4 regions of the Viridibacillus sp. FSL R5-0888 genome follow, and region 1 is predicted to be linked to each of the others. Evidence: riboswitches for the same ligand, from Rfam matches in the RefSeq annotation. Region 1 holds a riboswitch; each other region holds the start of a gene.
The links. Region 1 has a riboswitch for S-adenosylmethionine ahead of MKY02_RS02550 (5-methyltetrahydropteroyltriglutamate--homocysteine S-methyltransferase). Riboswitches for the same ligand answer to the same signal wherever they lie in the genome.

Region 1 (4,389 bases):
CGTGGATCTGATTCAGAACCAAATTCCGCAATCGTTGAAAAATCAATACTACCAGTTAAATCAGCAATGTCCTGTGATTTTGGATCAGAAGGTGTAAATGTCCCAATCCCCACACGTTTATCTTCTGAAAATGTAATCCGTTCAATCATGACATTTTCAATAAGGCCATCATATTCTTTTTCGAGTCTCATCGTGTTTAAAGGAGATAAATTACCCTCTATGCGCAAACCATACTCTTCATAAAAATCTTTACGCAAATGGTGAGGAATAAGGTGGAGTGGGTCTTCATGCATCGGACATCCTTTTATTGCGTATACCGCTCCTTCATCTGTTCGTGAATATTGCTCAAGCCCTCGTTTTAGCAATGTCACAATTGTAGATTTCCCTCCACTCACGGGTCCCATTAATAATAAAATCCGCTTGCGAACATCTAATCTTCTTGCTGCAGGATGAAAGTATTCCTCTACCAATCTTTCAATTGCCGATTCGAGCCCGAAAATTTCTTGTCCAAAAAAGTTAAATAATTTTTGCCCATCTCTTTCTTCTAATCCAGAGCTTTTAATCATATTGTACACACGTGAATGGGCTGTTTGAGCAACTTCCGGCCTTTCCTTTACAATGTTTAAGTAATCCGCAAACGAGCCTTCCCATTTCAGTCTGTTTTCTTCTTCACGATAAACTTTAAACTTACTTAAAATGTCTATAGCCTTCCCTCCATTCTTAGCCTGATTTATAACATAGTATGAAATTAGAGAAATAATGATACCCAATAATGAGTCATTGTTGAGGATTCTTCTTTGAGGAAATCTTGAAGTAGCTCATGGAGCATGCATTCAACTGGTTAAAGTGTCATTAATCCTACTAAAGACCAATTTTATAGTTGTCAGCAGTTTTACCTTTTCTGCCATTCCTTCTAAAAAAATTGTGAATGTCAATATGTCATTATGAAACTCCCTATATAACAAACATATAATGTACTGTAACAACTTCGGAGGTGATTACACTGATTCATACGGTTAAACCAGGTGAAACACTGTTTCAACTTTCTAGAGATTATCGCACACCGCTATCCGCAATTATAAGCGCGAACCCATCTATCAATCCAAATGTACTTTATATTGGCCAACCTATTGTTATTCCAGGTTTTCCTGATCCTAATACAATTCCATATCAAATTGATGTTTCACTCAACAATCGTTGGCTTAGATTATATAAAGATGGTATTTTACAAAAGCAATATCCTATTGCGGTTGGAAAAATGTTAACCAATACACCTGTAGGAAATTTTATTATCATTAATAAAGCACCTAACCCAGGAGGCCCATTTGGAACAATGTGGATGAGCTTATCAAAAGATACGTATGGAATTCACGGCACAAATGATCCAAGCTCAATCGGTAAGGCCGTATCTCACGGCTGTATTCGTATGCATAATGAGGATGTAGAAGAGTTAGCAAGTATTATTCCAATAGGAACTCCGGTTTTTATACATCCATAATGGTAAATAGGACTACCCACAATAGTCTGATAGCTGACTTTTGTAGATAGTCCTTATTTTAAAATCTATTTATTCCAAACGTCTTTAGCGATACGTACAACATGACGTAATTTTTCCCATTGCTGTTCTTCAGTTAATAGATTGCCTTCTTCAGTAGAGGCAAAACCACATTGTGGACTTAAACAAAGTTGATCGATATTCACATATTTCGTTGCTTCTTCGATTCTTCCTTTAATTTCATCTTCATCTTCGAGTTCAGAAGTCTTGGAAGTAATCAATCCCAAAACGACATGTTGATCTTTAATGAATCGTAATGGATTAAAATCTCCTGATCGTTCATTATCAAATTCTAAGAAAAAGGCATCCACATTCACACGTGAGAATAGTTCTTTTGCGATCGGCTCATACGCACCTTGATATAACCATGATGATTTAAAATTCCCTCGACAAATATGGATCGTAACCGTCATATCTTCCGGTTTATTTGCTACTGCTTCAACAGTAATATCAGCAAACTTTTTTACTAATTCATCTGGATCAAATCCCTGCTCTTTTATCTTATCTCGGAAAACATCACTGAACAAAGCTCCCCAGCTTGTATCATCTAATTGTAAGTAGCGGCACCCTGCTTCATAAAAAGCTTGAATCGCATCTTGATATACTTTACTAATATCTTTAGCTACCTCATCGAGTGAAGCATATGTAGGATTGCTTAAATACGGTTCGCTTCCAACTACACCCGAGTAAAAAATCATATTAGGTCCTGGGATTGTAATTTTAGCAACATGCTCACCGGCAATACTTTTCAAATACTTAAAGTCTTCTAAAAATGGATGTTCTTTAGGGAACTTTAATTTCGAATCGACCATGTATGCCTCCGCTTTTTTCATCGCTCCATTAAAAGCACCCGAAAGGTCTATTTCATAAACACGAATCCCTTCAATCGCTCTGATAAAGTCTAAATGCCACCATCTTCTTCTAAATTCACCATCTGTTACAGCAGATAGACCAACTTCTTTTTGTTTTTCAACAAGCTTAGCAATTTCTATATCCTCAACTAATCGTAATTCTTCTTTAGTGATCTGACCTTGTTGATATTGTGCTCTTGCATCTTTAAGTACTTGTGGGCGAAGAAAGCTCCCTACATGGTCTGCTCGAAATGGTGCTTTAGTTACTGTATTAGTCAAATTAGACAACCCCTCTGAAGTTAAATTTGTATTTTTTATTGAGCTTTTCGAGGTACAAAAAAACCCCTTCTTAAAAGAAAGAAGAGATTGGCTTCATGGCTATTTACTCTTCTTATCTTCAAGCGTTACGCTTCTGGAATTAGCACAGTGCAAAAAAAGTCTGTTGCTGAGATATCAAAGGGCCAGTCCCTCCATCTCTCTAAATAAGAAAGTTACATATTTAATTACTAGTTAACAATCTACATGTATATCCATAGAATGTCAATAATCAGAACTATTTACCTGTTCAATTCAAGTTTTATCTTATTAAATATTTATTAATTCGTAGATTTGATATCGATCATATACTTTATTTAATTCTAATGACTAAAGTAGTGTCTGTGACTATGGTCCATAAAATTAAAGAAACGCACATCTTAAAAGATGTGCGTTTCTTCTGCTATCTATAATTATCCTCTTCGTCCGCCTCTTCCACCACGTTTAGACTCGGTGCTGCGTTTTAGAGTAGATAAGTTATCTTCACTTGATTTTAAGAATTTAGCCATCTTATCTTCAAAGGTTTCCTTCGGTTGGAAATTGCCTCGTGGACGACTATCTTTCTGGCGATATGGACGCTTCGTATATGAAGACGTATTTTCAACAGGTTTATCAATCGCTTTTTTAATGGATAAGGCAATTTTTCCTTCTTTTTCGCTTAGGACCTTAACTTCTACTTGATCCCCAACTTTCAGATGGTCATTAATATCTTTTACGTAAGCTTCTGCAACTTCACTAATGTGCACAAGTCCTGTGACCTTATCTGGCAACTCAACAAACGCACCAAAATTTGTGATTCCTGTAACCTTACCTTGTACCTTGCTACCAATTTCTACTGACAATCCATTTCCTCCTAATAAATACTATACTTTATTATATCAAATTTAATTTTTGGCGCCAGTATTCCGCTATATTTTTTAATATCAACAATATTTCCAATTTAATACTAATAACTTAAATAGTATCCGTGACTGGCACAATTAGATTTTTTAAAAAAATCTATCGTAATAGAGGGAATTGATAATATATTCAGAATATACAAGTGAAGGCGAAAGACCATTTTTGAGAGGAGGAAATGAGTAATGTCAAAGAAAGTATTATTGTTAGCTGGAGATGCCGTTGAGGCTTTGGAGATTTATTATCCTTATTATCGTTGTCTTGAAGAGGGCTATGATGTGCAAATAGCTGCTCCATCGAAGAAAAACTTACAGACGGTCGTTCATGATTTTATTGGTTGGGATACTTATACAGAGAGTAAAGGATACTTAATTGAATCTCATTTGGCGTTTGAGGATGTACATCCTGAAGAGTATGATGGATTGATTATCCCTGGAGGTAGAGCTCCTGAATACATTCGATTAAATGAAAATGTTCCAAAAATCGTTGCTCATTTCTTTGAGGCAAATAAACCTGTTGCAGCAATTTGCCACGCTAGTCTCATTTTAACAACTGTTTCTCAATACTTAATAGGTCGCGAATTAACGGCTTATATCGCATGTAAACCAGATGTAGAAGCTGCGGGTGCAACTTATATTGAAGATCCTCTCCATGTTCAAGGAAACCTCATTTCCGGACATGCTTGGCCTGATCTACCCGGATTTATGAGGGAATTCATTAAACAACTGAATCAATAAGGTTTGTTAATAAAAGATAGACAAAAGAACGTAT
Region 2 (4,389 bases), 280 kb from region 1:
ATCGAAAAAGAAGCAAAAGAAACAATCATTACAGCTGTAGACGGAGACAATGCTCGTATGATGTTATCTGCGCTTCGCAAACTTACTCGTAACAATCCTTACAATGTTATTGCCAAGAAACGTGAAGCATCAGTTAAACTAATTGCTGCTGAGAAATTTGTTGTCTAAAATAAGCTAGTTGAGAATCCGAACACAACTTTTGTGTTCGGATTTCTTGCTTGTAGACTATACTCCCACTACAATAGAATTAAATAGTTTGGAAAAAGGAGCATGTATATGTCTATTTTATTCATTCAATATCCAAAATGTACAACTTGTCGTAAAGCAAAAGCATGGTTAGACGAAAATGGGGTAAACTATACAGATAAGCACATCGTTGAAGAAACACCTTCTAAAGAGAAATTAAAACAATATTTAGATGCTAGTGGTTTACCATTAAAGAAATTTTTTAATACTTCAGGAATGAAGTATAGAGAGCTACAATTGAAAGATCGACTTGCTGATATGACGGAAGATGAGCAATTAGAATTGCTTGCTTCGGATGGTATGTTAATCAAGCGTCCAATCGTTACAGACGGTAAAAAAGTGACGTTAGGATTTAAAGAATCAGACTTTGAACAGACATGGAAATAACACAGACATATGCTTGTTTTTACAATGGAAATATGTCAAACTTAAAGTGAATTTAATTACATATTTGGAGGGGTATTCATGAGCACACCAAAAGACTTACGCTATTCTGAAGAACATGAATGGGTAAAAACTGAAGACGGAAAAGTACGTATCGGTATTACACATTTCGCACAATCTGAACTAGGCGATATCGTTTTTGTTGAACTTCCACAGGTTGGCGACGAATTAGTAGCAGACGAACCATTCGGCAGTGTTGAATCTGTAAAAACTGTATCAGAACTTTACGCACCGATTTCTGGTAAAGTTGTTGAAATTAACGAAGAGCTTGAAGAAAGCCCAGAGTTCGTTAACGAATCTCCATACGATAAAGCATGGATGGTTGTAGTTGAACCAGCTGATAACGCTCAAGTTGATGCATTATTAACTGCAGAACAATACGAAGCAATTATCGAAGAATAAGATCTGAAAACGCCGTGCATTTGCTCGGCGTTTTTTTAAACTTGGTAAACGGCAAAAAGTATTTGTTAGGAGGGTATATATGACTTTTAACAAGCTGATTATCGTGGAAGGGCGCCAAGATAAGTTGCGAATTGCGCCAATACTAGCAGAGAACATTCCGATAATATGTACGAATGGAACAGTTAGTGCAAGCCGATTAGAAGAAATCTTGGCACCATATGAGGACTGCGAATTGTATGCATTCTTTGATGCTGACTCATCGGGTGATAAGCTCCGTGCTCTTTTTAAAAGAGAGTTCCCAAATGCTCGTCATCTACACACCTCCTCTACTTATAAACAAGTAGAAGCTACTCCTAGAAGACATTTAGCTAGAATATTATTGGCGGCAAATTTTACAGTTCATAAAGAATATCTAATAGTATAGGAATGAAGAAGATGGAAGAATGGTCACGTGAACAATGGGAAGAAACTATGAAAAACTCCTCGCTTTCGGCTTTTTATTTGTATACACCATTATGTGGGACGTGTGCAGTTGCGTCGAAAATGATGGAAGTAGTAGAACATGTCGTTAGCGATATTCCTATTGGTAAAGCGAACTTGAATTATATACAAGATGTAGCGTTTGATTATGAAATAGAAAGTGTCCCATGCTTGATTATTTCGAAGAATGGGAAAATTCATGATAAAATCTATGCCTTTCAATCAGTACCTTTTTTGTTTGAAAAATTACGTCAAAACGATTGACGTTGAAGCAATAGCGTGATAAAGTAGCAAACATAACTAATTAAATATAGTCGTTACTCTTATTTAGAGAGGTGGAGGGAAGTGCCCAATGAAGCCCGGCAACCGTCATATTTATATGGCACGGTGCCAAATCACACAAAGTATTTACTTTGGAAGATGAGAGAACGGTTTTACGTATATAGCTTTGCGTTGAACCCTTCTGTTAATCTGCAGAAGGGTTTTTTTAGTTTCTAAGAGATGCCAGTAGAAAGTGCATACTTTTTAGTTTTAAAATAAAGGTGGTATGACAGTGATTCAGTTAGAAAATGTTGTGAAAAAATATAAAACCGCTAACGGAGAGTTAACCGCTGTCAAAAATGTGAATTTATCTGTTGAAGACGGAGAAATATTCGGCATTATTGGATACAGCGGAGCAGGCAAGAGTACGCTCATTCGTTTATTAAATGGTTTGGAGCAACCGACGACCGGTAAAGTTGTTGTGAATGGTCAGGAAGTTTCGTCGATTAAAGGAAGTGCGTTACGTAATGCGCGTCAAAAAATCAGTATGATCTTCCAACATTTCAATTTACTTTGGTCACGTACTGTAGAAGAGAATATAGCATTTCCATTAGAAATTGCAGGTTTATCTAAGGCAGAACGTCAGAAAAAGGTATTAGATCTTATTGAATTAGTTGGTTTAAAAGGCAGAGAAAAGGCGTATCCTTCTCAATTATCAGGTGGTCAAAAGCAACGTGTAGGTATTGCTAGAGCACTGGCAAATAACCCAGAAGTACTGCTTTGTGATGAAGCTACTTCAGCACTTGATCCTGAAACAACGGATTCAATTTTAGATTTACTAGTCGATATCAATGAGAAATTAGGCTTAACTATTGTACTTATCACGCATGAGATGCATGTCATTCGTAAAATTTGTCATCGCGTGGCAGTAATGGAAGCTGGACAAGTTGTTGAAAATGGTGATGTTCTAGAAGTATTCCAATCACCACAAGCAGACGTTACAAAACGATTTGTTTCTCAAATTACAGATACGAATGAACGTAAAGAATCAATTGAACAAATTATTGAAAACTACCCATCAGGAACACTTGTAAAATTAATGTTTGTAGGCTCTTCAACTGGTCAGCCAGTTATTTCACATTTAAGCCGTGAACTTAATTTGGACGTGAATATTGTCCATGGTAATATTTCGCAAACGAAAAGTGGACCATATGGCACGCTGATTATACAGTTAGATGGCAATAATGATAATGTACAAAAAGCAGTCACATATATGAATGAACATGGAGTAAAAACGGAGGTGATCGAAAATGCTTAATGATCTCTTCCCGAATGTACAATGGGACAGAATGTGGGAAGCAACGATAGAAACACTGTATATGACAGGTGTTGCTACAATTTTCACTTTTGTCATTGGTTTAGCTTTAGGTATTTTGCTGTTTTTGACGAGCCCTCAGCAATTATGGGCAAATAAATTAGTAAGTTGGTTAACAGGTTCGATCGTGAATATTTTCCGTTCGATTCCATTCATTATTTTAGTGATTCTATTAATACCATTTACGAAACTATTATTAGGCTCAATTCGAGGTCCCAATGCCGCATTACCAGCATTAATCATTGGAGCAGCACCGTTTTATGCGCGTATGGTTTTAATTGCGTTAAAAGAAATTGATAAAGGTGTCATCGAAGCGGCACGTTCAATGGGCGCAAAAACTTCTACGATTATCGGTAAAGTGTTAATCCCAGAGTCATTACCCGCATTAGTTTCGGGTATTACTGTAACAGCTATCGCACTTGTTGGATACACAGCAATGGCAGGTGTTATTGGGGCAGGTGGACTAGGGACATTAGCATTCTTAGACGGTTTCCAAAGAAGTCAAAGCGATGTAACTTTCGTTGCAACAATCCTTATTTTAGTAGTGGTATTTGTTATTCAATTCGTCGGAGATCTTATTACGACGAAGATTGATAAAAGATAATTTGGGCTTATACGGTATAACCGATCACATATAACTAAACAGTATAAAAGGAGCGTTAAGAACATGAAGAAATTTGTAGCAGGAATCCTTACGGGAGTATTAGCCCTAAGCTTAGCAGCTTGTGGTAAATCAGAAGAGAAATTAGTAATCGGTGCAGCTAATACACCACATGCAGAAATTTTAGAAAAAGCAGAGCCATTACTTGAAAAAGAAGGTATCAAGCTGGAAATCGAAAGATATCAAGATTTTGTTTTACCGAACAAAGATCTGGCGAATAAGGATTTAGATGCTAACTTTTTCCAACACGTCCCTTACTTGGAACTTCAAAATAAGAAAAATGGATATGATTTTGTAAATGTTGGTGGAGTGCACGTCGAGCCAATCGGTATCTATTCTAAAAAATATAAAAAACTCGAAGATCTTCCAGAAGGCGCGACAATTCTTCTAAGTAACTCAGTTTCAGACCATGGTCGTATGTTATCCCTACTTGAAGCAAAAGGACTTATCACGTTAAAAGAAGGCGTAGATAAAACTGCAGCTGAAATTAAGGATATTACTAAGAATCCAAAAAACTTTA
Region 3 (4,389 bases), 3.6 Mb from region 1:
AAAAATTCATTCAAATCAAATCGGTTTATGCCAAAATTGGAAGTTGCCACAAAATCACCACATTATTTAAGTCTTATGCCTTGTCTGATGGAAATCAATTCTTCTATGATGGTAGATAGGAAGTCGAGTGGTGACAGGAGGAACTATGGCGATGTTGAATGAGGCTATTGATTTTATAAAGTTGTATTATTCGGAAACGGAGCGATCTGAAGAGGAGTTAGTAAGACGCTTAGTTGAAGTAGAGAATGATATCCAAGATAATGGATATTATGAACATACAATAGATGAACTGAGATTTGGTGCACAAGTAGGTTGGCGTAATAGTAATAAATGTATAGGTCGTTTGTTTTGGCAAACGTTGCAAGTGCTTGATAAGCGGGAATTGACAAGCGAGCACGACATTTTTCAAGGACTTCTAGAGCATATTGATTTTGCAACAAATGGTGGTCGAATCCGTCCAACGATTACAATTTTCTCTCAACGTAACGTACGTGTTTGGAATCATCAATTAATCCGCTATGCTGGGTATGAAACAGCAAATGGCGTTGTTGGAGATCCAGATTCGGTAGAGTTTACGAAGAAATGTGAGCAACTTGGCTGGCAAGGAAAAGGTGGGCGTTTCGATGTTTTGCCACTAGTTATTCAAATTGGAGAAAGAGAACCGCAAGTATTCGATATTCCAGCTGAATATATATTAGAAGTACCAATCCGACACCCTGAATTTGAGTGGTTTAAGGAACTTGGTCTGAAGTGGTATGCGGTACCGATGATTTCGAATATGAAATTAGAAGTTGGTGGTATTACATATGCAGCTGCTCCGTTTAATGGCTGGTATATGGGAACGGAAATTGGTGCGCGTAACCTAGCAGATGATTATCGATATAATATGTTACCGACAATCGCAGAAAAAATGGGTTTAAATACATCTTCAAATTCTTCCTTATGGAAAGACCGTGCATTAGTTGAATTGAATGCGGCCGTTTTATATTCGTATAAAGAAGATGAAGTGAGTATTGTAGATCACCATACAGCAGCACAACAATTTAAACGCTTCGAATCCAATGAACAAACTGCAGGGCGTGACGTAACAGGGAATTGGACATGGCTTATTCCACCGTTATCACCGGCTACAACGCATATATTCCATAAACCATATGACAATGAACGTAAAACACCAAATTATTTTTATCAGAAAGCGCCGTATTGATTTAGAAAATAGCAGGAAATTTATTGCAATTTTCAATGGATTGGCGTAACATGATTTTAATTACTACTAATTCAATAGGTTTTCTTATCAAGAGAGGTGGAGGGACTGGCCCTGTGATATCTCAGCAACCGCTATTAAAGTAAGGTGCTACTTCCAGCAAGTTGATTAAAAACTTGATAGATGAGGAGAGACTTACATACCGAGTTGATTTCTCTAAATGAAATAGAGAAATCGACTTTTTTATTATCATGAAATAAATTTACAGAGCATATAATGAAAAGTTCTAAGAAAAAAATTAACTCAAATTCAAAGTAAACCTATTTGAATTAAAGGTATAAATTGAGGGAGGAATATTGAATGAGTGCGATAACGCAAAAAGAACTTTTAACTACAATTTATGAAGAAATAGATAAAGATTTTGATGAAATTGTTGGATGGAGGAGATATTTGCATGAGCATCCAGAGTTATCTTTTGAAGAATATGAAACTGCAAAATTTATAGCAGAAAAACTTGAGGGCTTCGGTTTAGAGGTGAAAAAAGGGATAGGCGGAAATGGTTTAATCGGTGTTTTGAAGGGGGATCAAGCTGGTCAAACAATCGCTTTAAGAGCAGATTTTGATGCATTACCAATCGCAGATTTAAAAGAAGTTACTTATAAATCTCAAAAAGATGGTGTTATGCATGCATGTGGTCATGATGGACATACAGCCTCATTACTTGGAACAGCGAAAACGCTAAGCCATTACAGAGAGCATCTGCACGGTAACATCATTTTTGTTTTCCAACATGCGGAAGAAAAACCTCCTGGTGGTGCGAAATTCATGATTGCTGAAGATGTATTAAAGGATGTAGATTATGTATTTGGTGCGCATTTAGACTCGGGTTCGCCAGTTGGAAAGGTATCTGTTGGGGATGGTTTCAAAATGGCTGCAGTTGATAAATTCACAATTAAAATCCAAGGACTAGGAGGGCATGGTGCGAAACCACAGCAATCCATCGATTCGATTATAGTGGGTAGTGAAATCGTTGGAGCGTTGCAAAAAATTGTCAGTCGTCGCTTAAATCCATTTGATGCAGCGGTGGTGACAGTTGGTGTATTCCACGCTGGAAGTGCCTTTAATATCATTGCAGATTCGGCAATTATTGAAGGAACGGTCCGGACGATGACAGAGGATGTTCGGAGTAAGGTAAAAGAAGAAATCTACTCAATTGTCAAAGGAGTAACGGAATCAGCACATGCCACATGTGAAATCGATTATTTGCATGGCTACCCAGCCCTTTACAATCATCCAACTGAAACAGAGCTTGTGAAAGAATTATTTGAAGCAGAATTCGGTACAGAATCTGTGATTGATTTTGAACCGTCAATGGGTGGGGAGGATTTCGCGTACTTTTTAAATGAAAAGCCAGGTACTTATTTTAAAGCAGGTTCACGAAATGACGACGAACGCACTCATTTTGCACATCATCATCCAAAATTTGATTTTGATGAAAGAGCGTTATTAACTATAGAGAAATCATTTGTGAAAATCGTTTCACATTATTTATTTAAATAAGGGGGACTGGAACATGACATTATCTTTTGATCACTTAGTACATTTTGTGGATGAGCCAAAAGAAGTAATTAAGCCATTACAAAATCAAGGAATTTACGCTGTTGAAGGTGGCGTTCATGAAGGGCGCGGAACGTACAATGCACTTAGTTACTTTGATCTAAGTTATATAGAGTACCTTGGTACATACGACAGAGAATTAGTAGCAGGGGCAAAACATTTACATCACAGCCTTATTGAAACAGTAGTAAATAATAAATTCAAAGAAGGTTTCGTAAGATTTGCAGCTCGTACAACGGATATTGAAGGTATAGCAGAGCGTTTGAAAGAGCAAGGTTTATCAGTAAATGGGCCAGTACCAATGAACAGAAAACGACCAGATGGCAGTATTATTAGCTGGCAGTTACTTTATGCTGGTGAAGGAAATGACTCTCTTCAATTACCATTTATTATTCAATGGGACGATAATGACGATGCCCGTAGACAGGAACAAATTGAAAAAGGTGTCATTGGAAATCAACCAGAAAAGTTAGAATTTGCAGGTGTTACTTTTGCTGTAATAGATGCTGAAAAAACTGCTGAAAAATGGTCTCGTTATTTAGGGTTAGAGGTTGCAGAAGCATATGTCGATCCAGAGTTGAATGCTATTGTACAGGTTCTTACATTAGCTGGAGGGGACTTATACTTTGCTAGTCCTATTGGAGATGGAATTGTTGCAAAAGTATTAGCAGAACAAGGCGAATTTCCATTCCAAGTTAATTTTTCAGGTTCTAAAGAACCTGGCACAATTGGATTATTTAACGGTCGCTATCATTTTGAGAAGTAATTTATAGCAATATTATAATTGTGTGACATAAAGTGGAGGGGAAATAGTAAGCCAGCAATTATAAAGACAATAAAAATTAAAAGCTATTAGGTAGTGGTTAAACTACCTAATAGCTTTTTTATGTGGATAACTTGCGCCTAGTAATATAAAAACCCTAACCATTATAAGCTCGGATTCAACTCTATTTTTCAGGGGTAACATAACCTTCTTTTGCAGCATGCATACTAACAGTTACTAATAGCAGAACTGTAAAGATGAATAGAATGATAGCTGTTGTCCAGCTATTGGTAATATCGTGAACATAGCCAAATAGTACAGGACCGATAGCAGCTAATAAATAACCAAGTGATTGAGCAGTACCAGATAATTCTGCCGCTTCATGAGCAGTACGCGTGCGCAGTGAAAAATACATCATAGCTAAACTAAATGATGCACCACCTGCAAGTCCAAGTAAAATCATCCATAACACTGTTAAAGAGGTCCATCCAGCTAAAATACCTCCGAATCCTACTAGATAAAGAACGCCGAAAACAATAACAAGTGGGCGTTGATCTTTTCTACGGCCAGCAATAATGGGAATCATAAATGTTGCAGGTAATTGCGAGAACTGCATAAAGGAGAACATCCACCCAGCTGTATTAGCACTCATACCTTGTGATTGCAACATTTCAGGAATCCAAGCCGCAGTTGTATAGAAAATAAGAGATTGGAAGCCCATTGCTAATGTAACTGTCCAAGTTAGAGGTGATTTCCAAAGTGGGATGTGTTCTTTATTAGTTTCAGAGCCAATATTAGATTCAGA
Region 4 (4,389 bases), 1.8 Mb from region 1:
AACACAAAGATCAAAGAAAGGTGAGTTAATGAAAATTGTTCAAATAATCACGAAATTAGATACAACTGGCGGAGCTCAAACACATGTACTTGCTCTCACAAAACAACTTGCTTTAGATGGACATGAAGTAACAATACTCACTTCAAAAGGAGAACTCATTTTTAAGCCGTTAAATGAAAAGAATATAAGCATTATTCAACTTCAAAATTTAAAATGGGCTATTCACCTTGTAGCTGATATTCGTGCATTTTTTGAAATACGTTCCATATTACGTCGTATTAATCCAGATGTAGTAGCTCTTCATTCATCAAAAGCGGGTGTAGTTGGTAGGTTAGCAGCTTTTTCTTTAAATATACCAACTGTCTTTACTGCACATGGTTGGGCATTTACTGAAGGAGTAAAACCAATAAAACGTTGGATTTATCAACAAATCGAGAGGGCATTTGCGAGAAAAACGACTAGAATTATTACTGTTTCAAATTATGATTACGCACTTGCTATCAAAAAAAAAGTTGGCAAAAAAGAAAAAATGACGACGATTCATAATGGTATTCAGAATAGTAATAAACATAGCTTTCCTCAAAATAAAATATCAAAAATCGTTATGGTAGCAAGATTTGAGCAACCTAAGCGTCAAGATCTTTTGATTGAAGTTCTTTCCTCAATGAAAGAAAATGAGTGGCAGCTAGTTTTCATAGGTGATGGAAAAGAGATGGAAGCTGCAAAAACGTTAACGCTACAAAATGGTATCGACCACCGCGTTACATTTCTAGGTTCTCGTGATGATATAGAAACACAACTACAACAGGCTGACATCTTTGTCCTTTTGTCTAATTTTGAAGGACTACCTATTTCTATCTTGGAGGCAATGAGAGCTCAGTTACCAGTTATCGCTTCGAATGTAGGGGGTGTACAAGAACTCATTATCGATAATGAAACAGGGTATATAGTAAATCATGATATACAAGTTATTAGAGACAAGTTGATTCAATTACTAGAGAATAGCGACTTAAGGCTGCAACTTGGTCATGCAGGTTGCCGTTATTTTGAAGATAGATTCTCATTTCATTCTATGTATGACAAAACAGTGAGTCAGTATTTACAGGCTCAAAATGAAAAGAAACAGATAATAGATGTAACAATACTTGATCATCACTAAGTTTTTATTAGCAATTCTCTAGATTTTTAAATTTAGACAAGTTACAAACGGATTTGTATTAAAGGAGGCGATTATCCTAAAGACATCTCGTTCTAGGAGGAAGAATGTAATAAGTAATTCAAAGAAGTTAAGAAATGGAGAGAAGTATTGAACATTCTAGTAACTGGTGGAGCAGGATATATTGGCTCACATATATGTATCGAGTTAATCCAAGCTGGTCATGAAATCATTATTGTAGATAATTTTATTAATAGTAATAAAGAAGTAATCAATCGTATGCAAGCAATCACAAAGAAAAAAATAACATGTCTCTCCGTAGATATTAGTCATAAAGAAGATTTAGAAAAGGTATTTCAAAACTATTCAATCGATAGCGTCATTCATTTAGCAGGTTCCAAATCTGTTTCAGAATCCCTCCACAATCCAATTAAATACTACTTGCAGAATTTGGTAAGCACAATCCAGTTAGTCGAACTAATGAATAAGTATAAAGTACGTCAACTCGTTTTCAGTTCATCAGCAACTGTCTATGGCACCCCAGAACAATGTCCTATCCCTGAAACTGCAACCTTAAATACAACGAATCCCTATGGAACAACAAAGCTAGCTGTTGAAAAATTCTTATATGAATTTGCACAATCCAATCATTCTTTTTCCATTGTTTCATTACGATATTTTAATCCAATTGGAGCACATGAAAGTGGCATGATAGGAGAAGATCCTTTTTCCGTTCCGAATAATTTGATGCCTTATATTACGCAAGTGGCAACGGGTAAATTACCTTTTTTAAATATATATGGAAATGACTATCCAACGCTTGATGGAACCGGTATTCGTGATTATATTCACGTAGTAGACTTGGCAAAAGGTCATGTAAAAGCGTTAGAAAGTTTAAAAGGAAAGTATGGATGGAGAGTATTTAATCTAGGTACTGGTGAAGGATATAGCGTCCTACAAGTTGTAAAAACATTTGAATATGTCTCAGGTATTCCAATTAAATACCTAATAAGTGATCGACGTGAAGGTGATGTTACCATTAGCTATGCAGATGCGACAAAAGCAAAACAACAACTGAATTGGGTAGCAGAAAAAACTTTGGAAGATATGTGTCGAGATGCTTGGAGATGGCAAAGGAATAATCCAAATGGTTATAAGGTAAGGAATGTAGCAGAAAATCAGTTGTTATATATAACTGATTTGTAATTGTTGCATAAAAATGGAATATGATTTATACTGTATTAAACATACTGAATTACCCTGTTTTAAAATACTTTTCTAAAGCCCTATAGGAAAACTATGAGGGCTTATTTCCTATGGTTAAATTGACAGAAATGTTTGCTTATCTGACAATTTAATGATAGGATTAAATCAATTACATATTCTTATCAAGAGAAGCAGAGGGATAAGGCCCTGTGAAGCTTCAGCAACCTCTGATTTAATCAGAAAGGTGCTAAGTCCTACAAGACAAAAGTCTTGGAAGATAAGAAACGAGCGTGTTAAGTTAGCCCTCATTCTTATCCTTAGAATGAGGGCTTTTTATATGCGTGTACATAATAGACAAAAAGGAGAGAAATAGCTATGCCAATTAATATTCCGAAAAACCTTCCGGCAACGGAATTACTAAAAGAGGAAAAAATCTTCGTAATGGAAGAGGACCGTTCAAAAAGCCAAAATATTCGTCCTTTAAATATATTAATTTTGAATTTAATGCCAGAAAAAGAGAAAACTGAGCTTCAATTATTACGTCTACTTGGTAATACACCTCTACAAGTAAACGTAACGTTTTTAAATACTGCAACGTATGTTTCAAAAAATGTTAGTAAAACACATTTAGAATCATTTTATACGACGTTTGAACATGTTAAGCACCGACGCTTTGACGGCATGATTATAACGGGTGCACCGATTGAATTAATGGAGTTTGAAGATGTTGATTTTTGGAAAGAAATCGTCAGTATTATGGATTGGACTAAAACAAATGTCACTTCTGTGTTACATATCTGTTGGGGTGCACAAGCAGCACTTTATCATCATTATGGTATTGGGAAATTCCCACTTGCGAAGAAATGCTCAGGAATTTATGATCATACAATCACAGATCCAACTGTAAAGCTTGTTCGAGGTTTTAATGATATATTCACTGCACCACACTCACGGAATACATCTGTATCTATTGAAGAAGTTGAAGCTCATCCAAAGCTCAAACTACTTTCAGCCTCTGATGATGCTGGAGTATTTATTGTCATGTCAGAAGATGAAAAGCACATCATGATAACTGGGCATTTAGAATACGATGCTCATACTTTGGCAGACGAATATTCACGTGACGTTGCAAAAGGGTTGAATATAGAAGTTCCTCAAAATTATTTTCCAAATGATGATCCAGCAAAACAGCCATATAATACTTGGCGTTCACATACGCATTTATTGTTCTCTAACTGGCTGAACTACTATGTGTACCAAGAAACACCATTTGAGTGGGAATAATATAAATAAATGCTCTATTCTATTAGTAAAATAGCATAGGGCATTTTCTTTTTTTGTAGATACTCTTTATAAGTAAAGACCATTTTCTATTAAAATCTAAAGGTGAGCACCAACAAAGCATACTTTATGCTATTATAAATATAGTTTATCTCGAAGGGAAGACAATTAATGAACTCACCTTTTACATTTATTCATACAGAACCAAAAAATATGGATCCATCTAAAAAATACCCAGCCATTTTCTTATTACATGGAATGGGGAGTAATGAGCAAGATTTACCTGGATTAGTAGCTGAATTTAAAGATAGTTGTCATATTTTTAGTTTGCGTGGTCCTATTACACATAAACCTGGTTATGCCTTCTTTACAATTCAAGATATAGGGGAACCAGATCGTCCAGTTTTTGATAAAGTAGTTCATTTTATCCGAGAATTTATAGATGAAGCTTCTTTCGTTTATAATATTGATGTAGAGAAAGTTGTATTAATGGGCTTCAGCCAAGGAGCTATTTTAGCACAGTCACTAGCATTTGTTTTAGGCGATAAGTTGACAGCAGTTGTCGCTTTAAGTGGTTATATTCCTGATTTTGTGAAAAACGAATATCATAAACAATCAGTGGAACATATGCCAATTTTCATCTCTCATGGTGAATATGATTATGTTCTACCGCATCAATGGGGTCTTGAAAGTAAGGACTTCTTTGAGTCATTAGGTGCAGCTGTCACGTTTAAGAGCTATCCAGA

Region 2: another riboswitch for S-adenosylmethionine. It lies ahead of MKY02_RS03925 (methionine ABC transporter ATP-binding protein); the one in region 1 lies ahead of MKY02_RS02550 (5-methyltetrahydropteroyltriglutamate--homocysteine S-methyltransferase).
Region 3: another riboswitch for S-adenosylmethionine. It lies ahead of MKY02_RS20240 (M20 metallopeptidase family protein); the one in region 1 lies ahead of MKY02_RS02550 (5-methyltetrahydropteroyltriglutamate--homocysteine S-methyltransferase).
Region 4: another riboswitch for S-adenosylmethionine. It lies ahead of metA (homoserine O-acetyltransferase MetA); the one in region 1 lies ahead of MKY02_RS02550 (5-methyltetrahydropteroyltriglutamate--homocysteine S-methyltransferase).

The regions. Positions count from the first base shown of each region.
Region 1 covers NZ_JBBPAU010000001.1:517,668-522,056, reverse strand. The annotation lists gene MKY02_RS02560 (PrkA family serine protein kinase) at 1-704, opposite strand, end outside; gene MKY02_RS02555 (L,D-transpeptidase family protein) at 1,004-1,498, shown strand; gene MKY02_RS02550 (5-methyltetrahydropteroyltriglutamate--homocysteine S-methyltransferase) at 1,564-2,685, opposite strand; SAM riboswitch class I at 2,795-2,895, opposite strand; gene MKY02_RS02545 (S1 domain-containing RNA-binding protein) at 3,135-3,563, opposite strand; gene MKY02_RS02540 (DJ-1/PfpI family protein) at 3,804-4,355, shown strand.
Region 2 covers NZ_JBBPAU010000001.1:798,513-802,901, forward strand. The annotation lists gene MKY02_RS03900 (acyl-CoA dehydrogenase family protein) at 1-168, shown strand, start outside; gene MKY02_RS03905 (arsenate reductase family protein) at 277-633, shown strand; gene gcvH (glycine cleavage system protein GcvH) at 712-1,092, shown strand; gene MKY02_RS03915 (TOPRIM domain-containing protein) at 1,172-1,516, shown strand; gene MKY02_RS03920 (thioredoxin family protein) at 1,528-1,836, shown strand; SAM riboswitch class I at 1,893-1,999, shown strand; gene MKY02_RS03925 (methionine ABC transporter ATP-binding protein) at 2,126-3,151, shown strand; gene MKY02_RS03930 (methionine ABC transporter permease) at 3,144-3,812, shown strand; gene MKY02_RS03935 (MetQ/NlpA family ABC transporter substrate-binding protein) at 3,876-4,389, shown strand, end outside.
Region 3 covers NZ_JBBPAU010000001.1:4,096,550-4,100,938, reverse strand. The annotation lists gene MKY02_RS20245 (nitric oxide synthase oxygenase) at 146-1,207, shown strand; SAM riboswitch class I at 1,289-1,394, shown strand; gene MKY02_RS20240 (M20 metallopeptidase family protein) at 1,565-2,764, shown strand; gene MKY02_RS20235 (VOC family protein) at 2,778-3,587, shown strand; gene MKY02_RS20230 (CynX/NimT family MFS transporter) at 3,769-4,389, opposite strand, start outside.
Region 4 covers NZ_JBBPAU010000001.1:2,326,312-2,330,700, reverse strand. The annotation lists gene MKY02_RS11565 (glycosyltransferase family 4 protein) at 29-1,159, shown strand; gene galE (UDP-glucose 4-epimerase GalE) at 1,307-2,362, shown strand; SAM riboswitch class I at 2,539-2,646, shown strand; gene metA (homoserine O-acetyltransferase MetA) at 2,738-3,646, shown strand; gene MKY02_RS11550 (alpha/beta hydrolase) at 3,815-4,389, shown strand, end outside.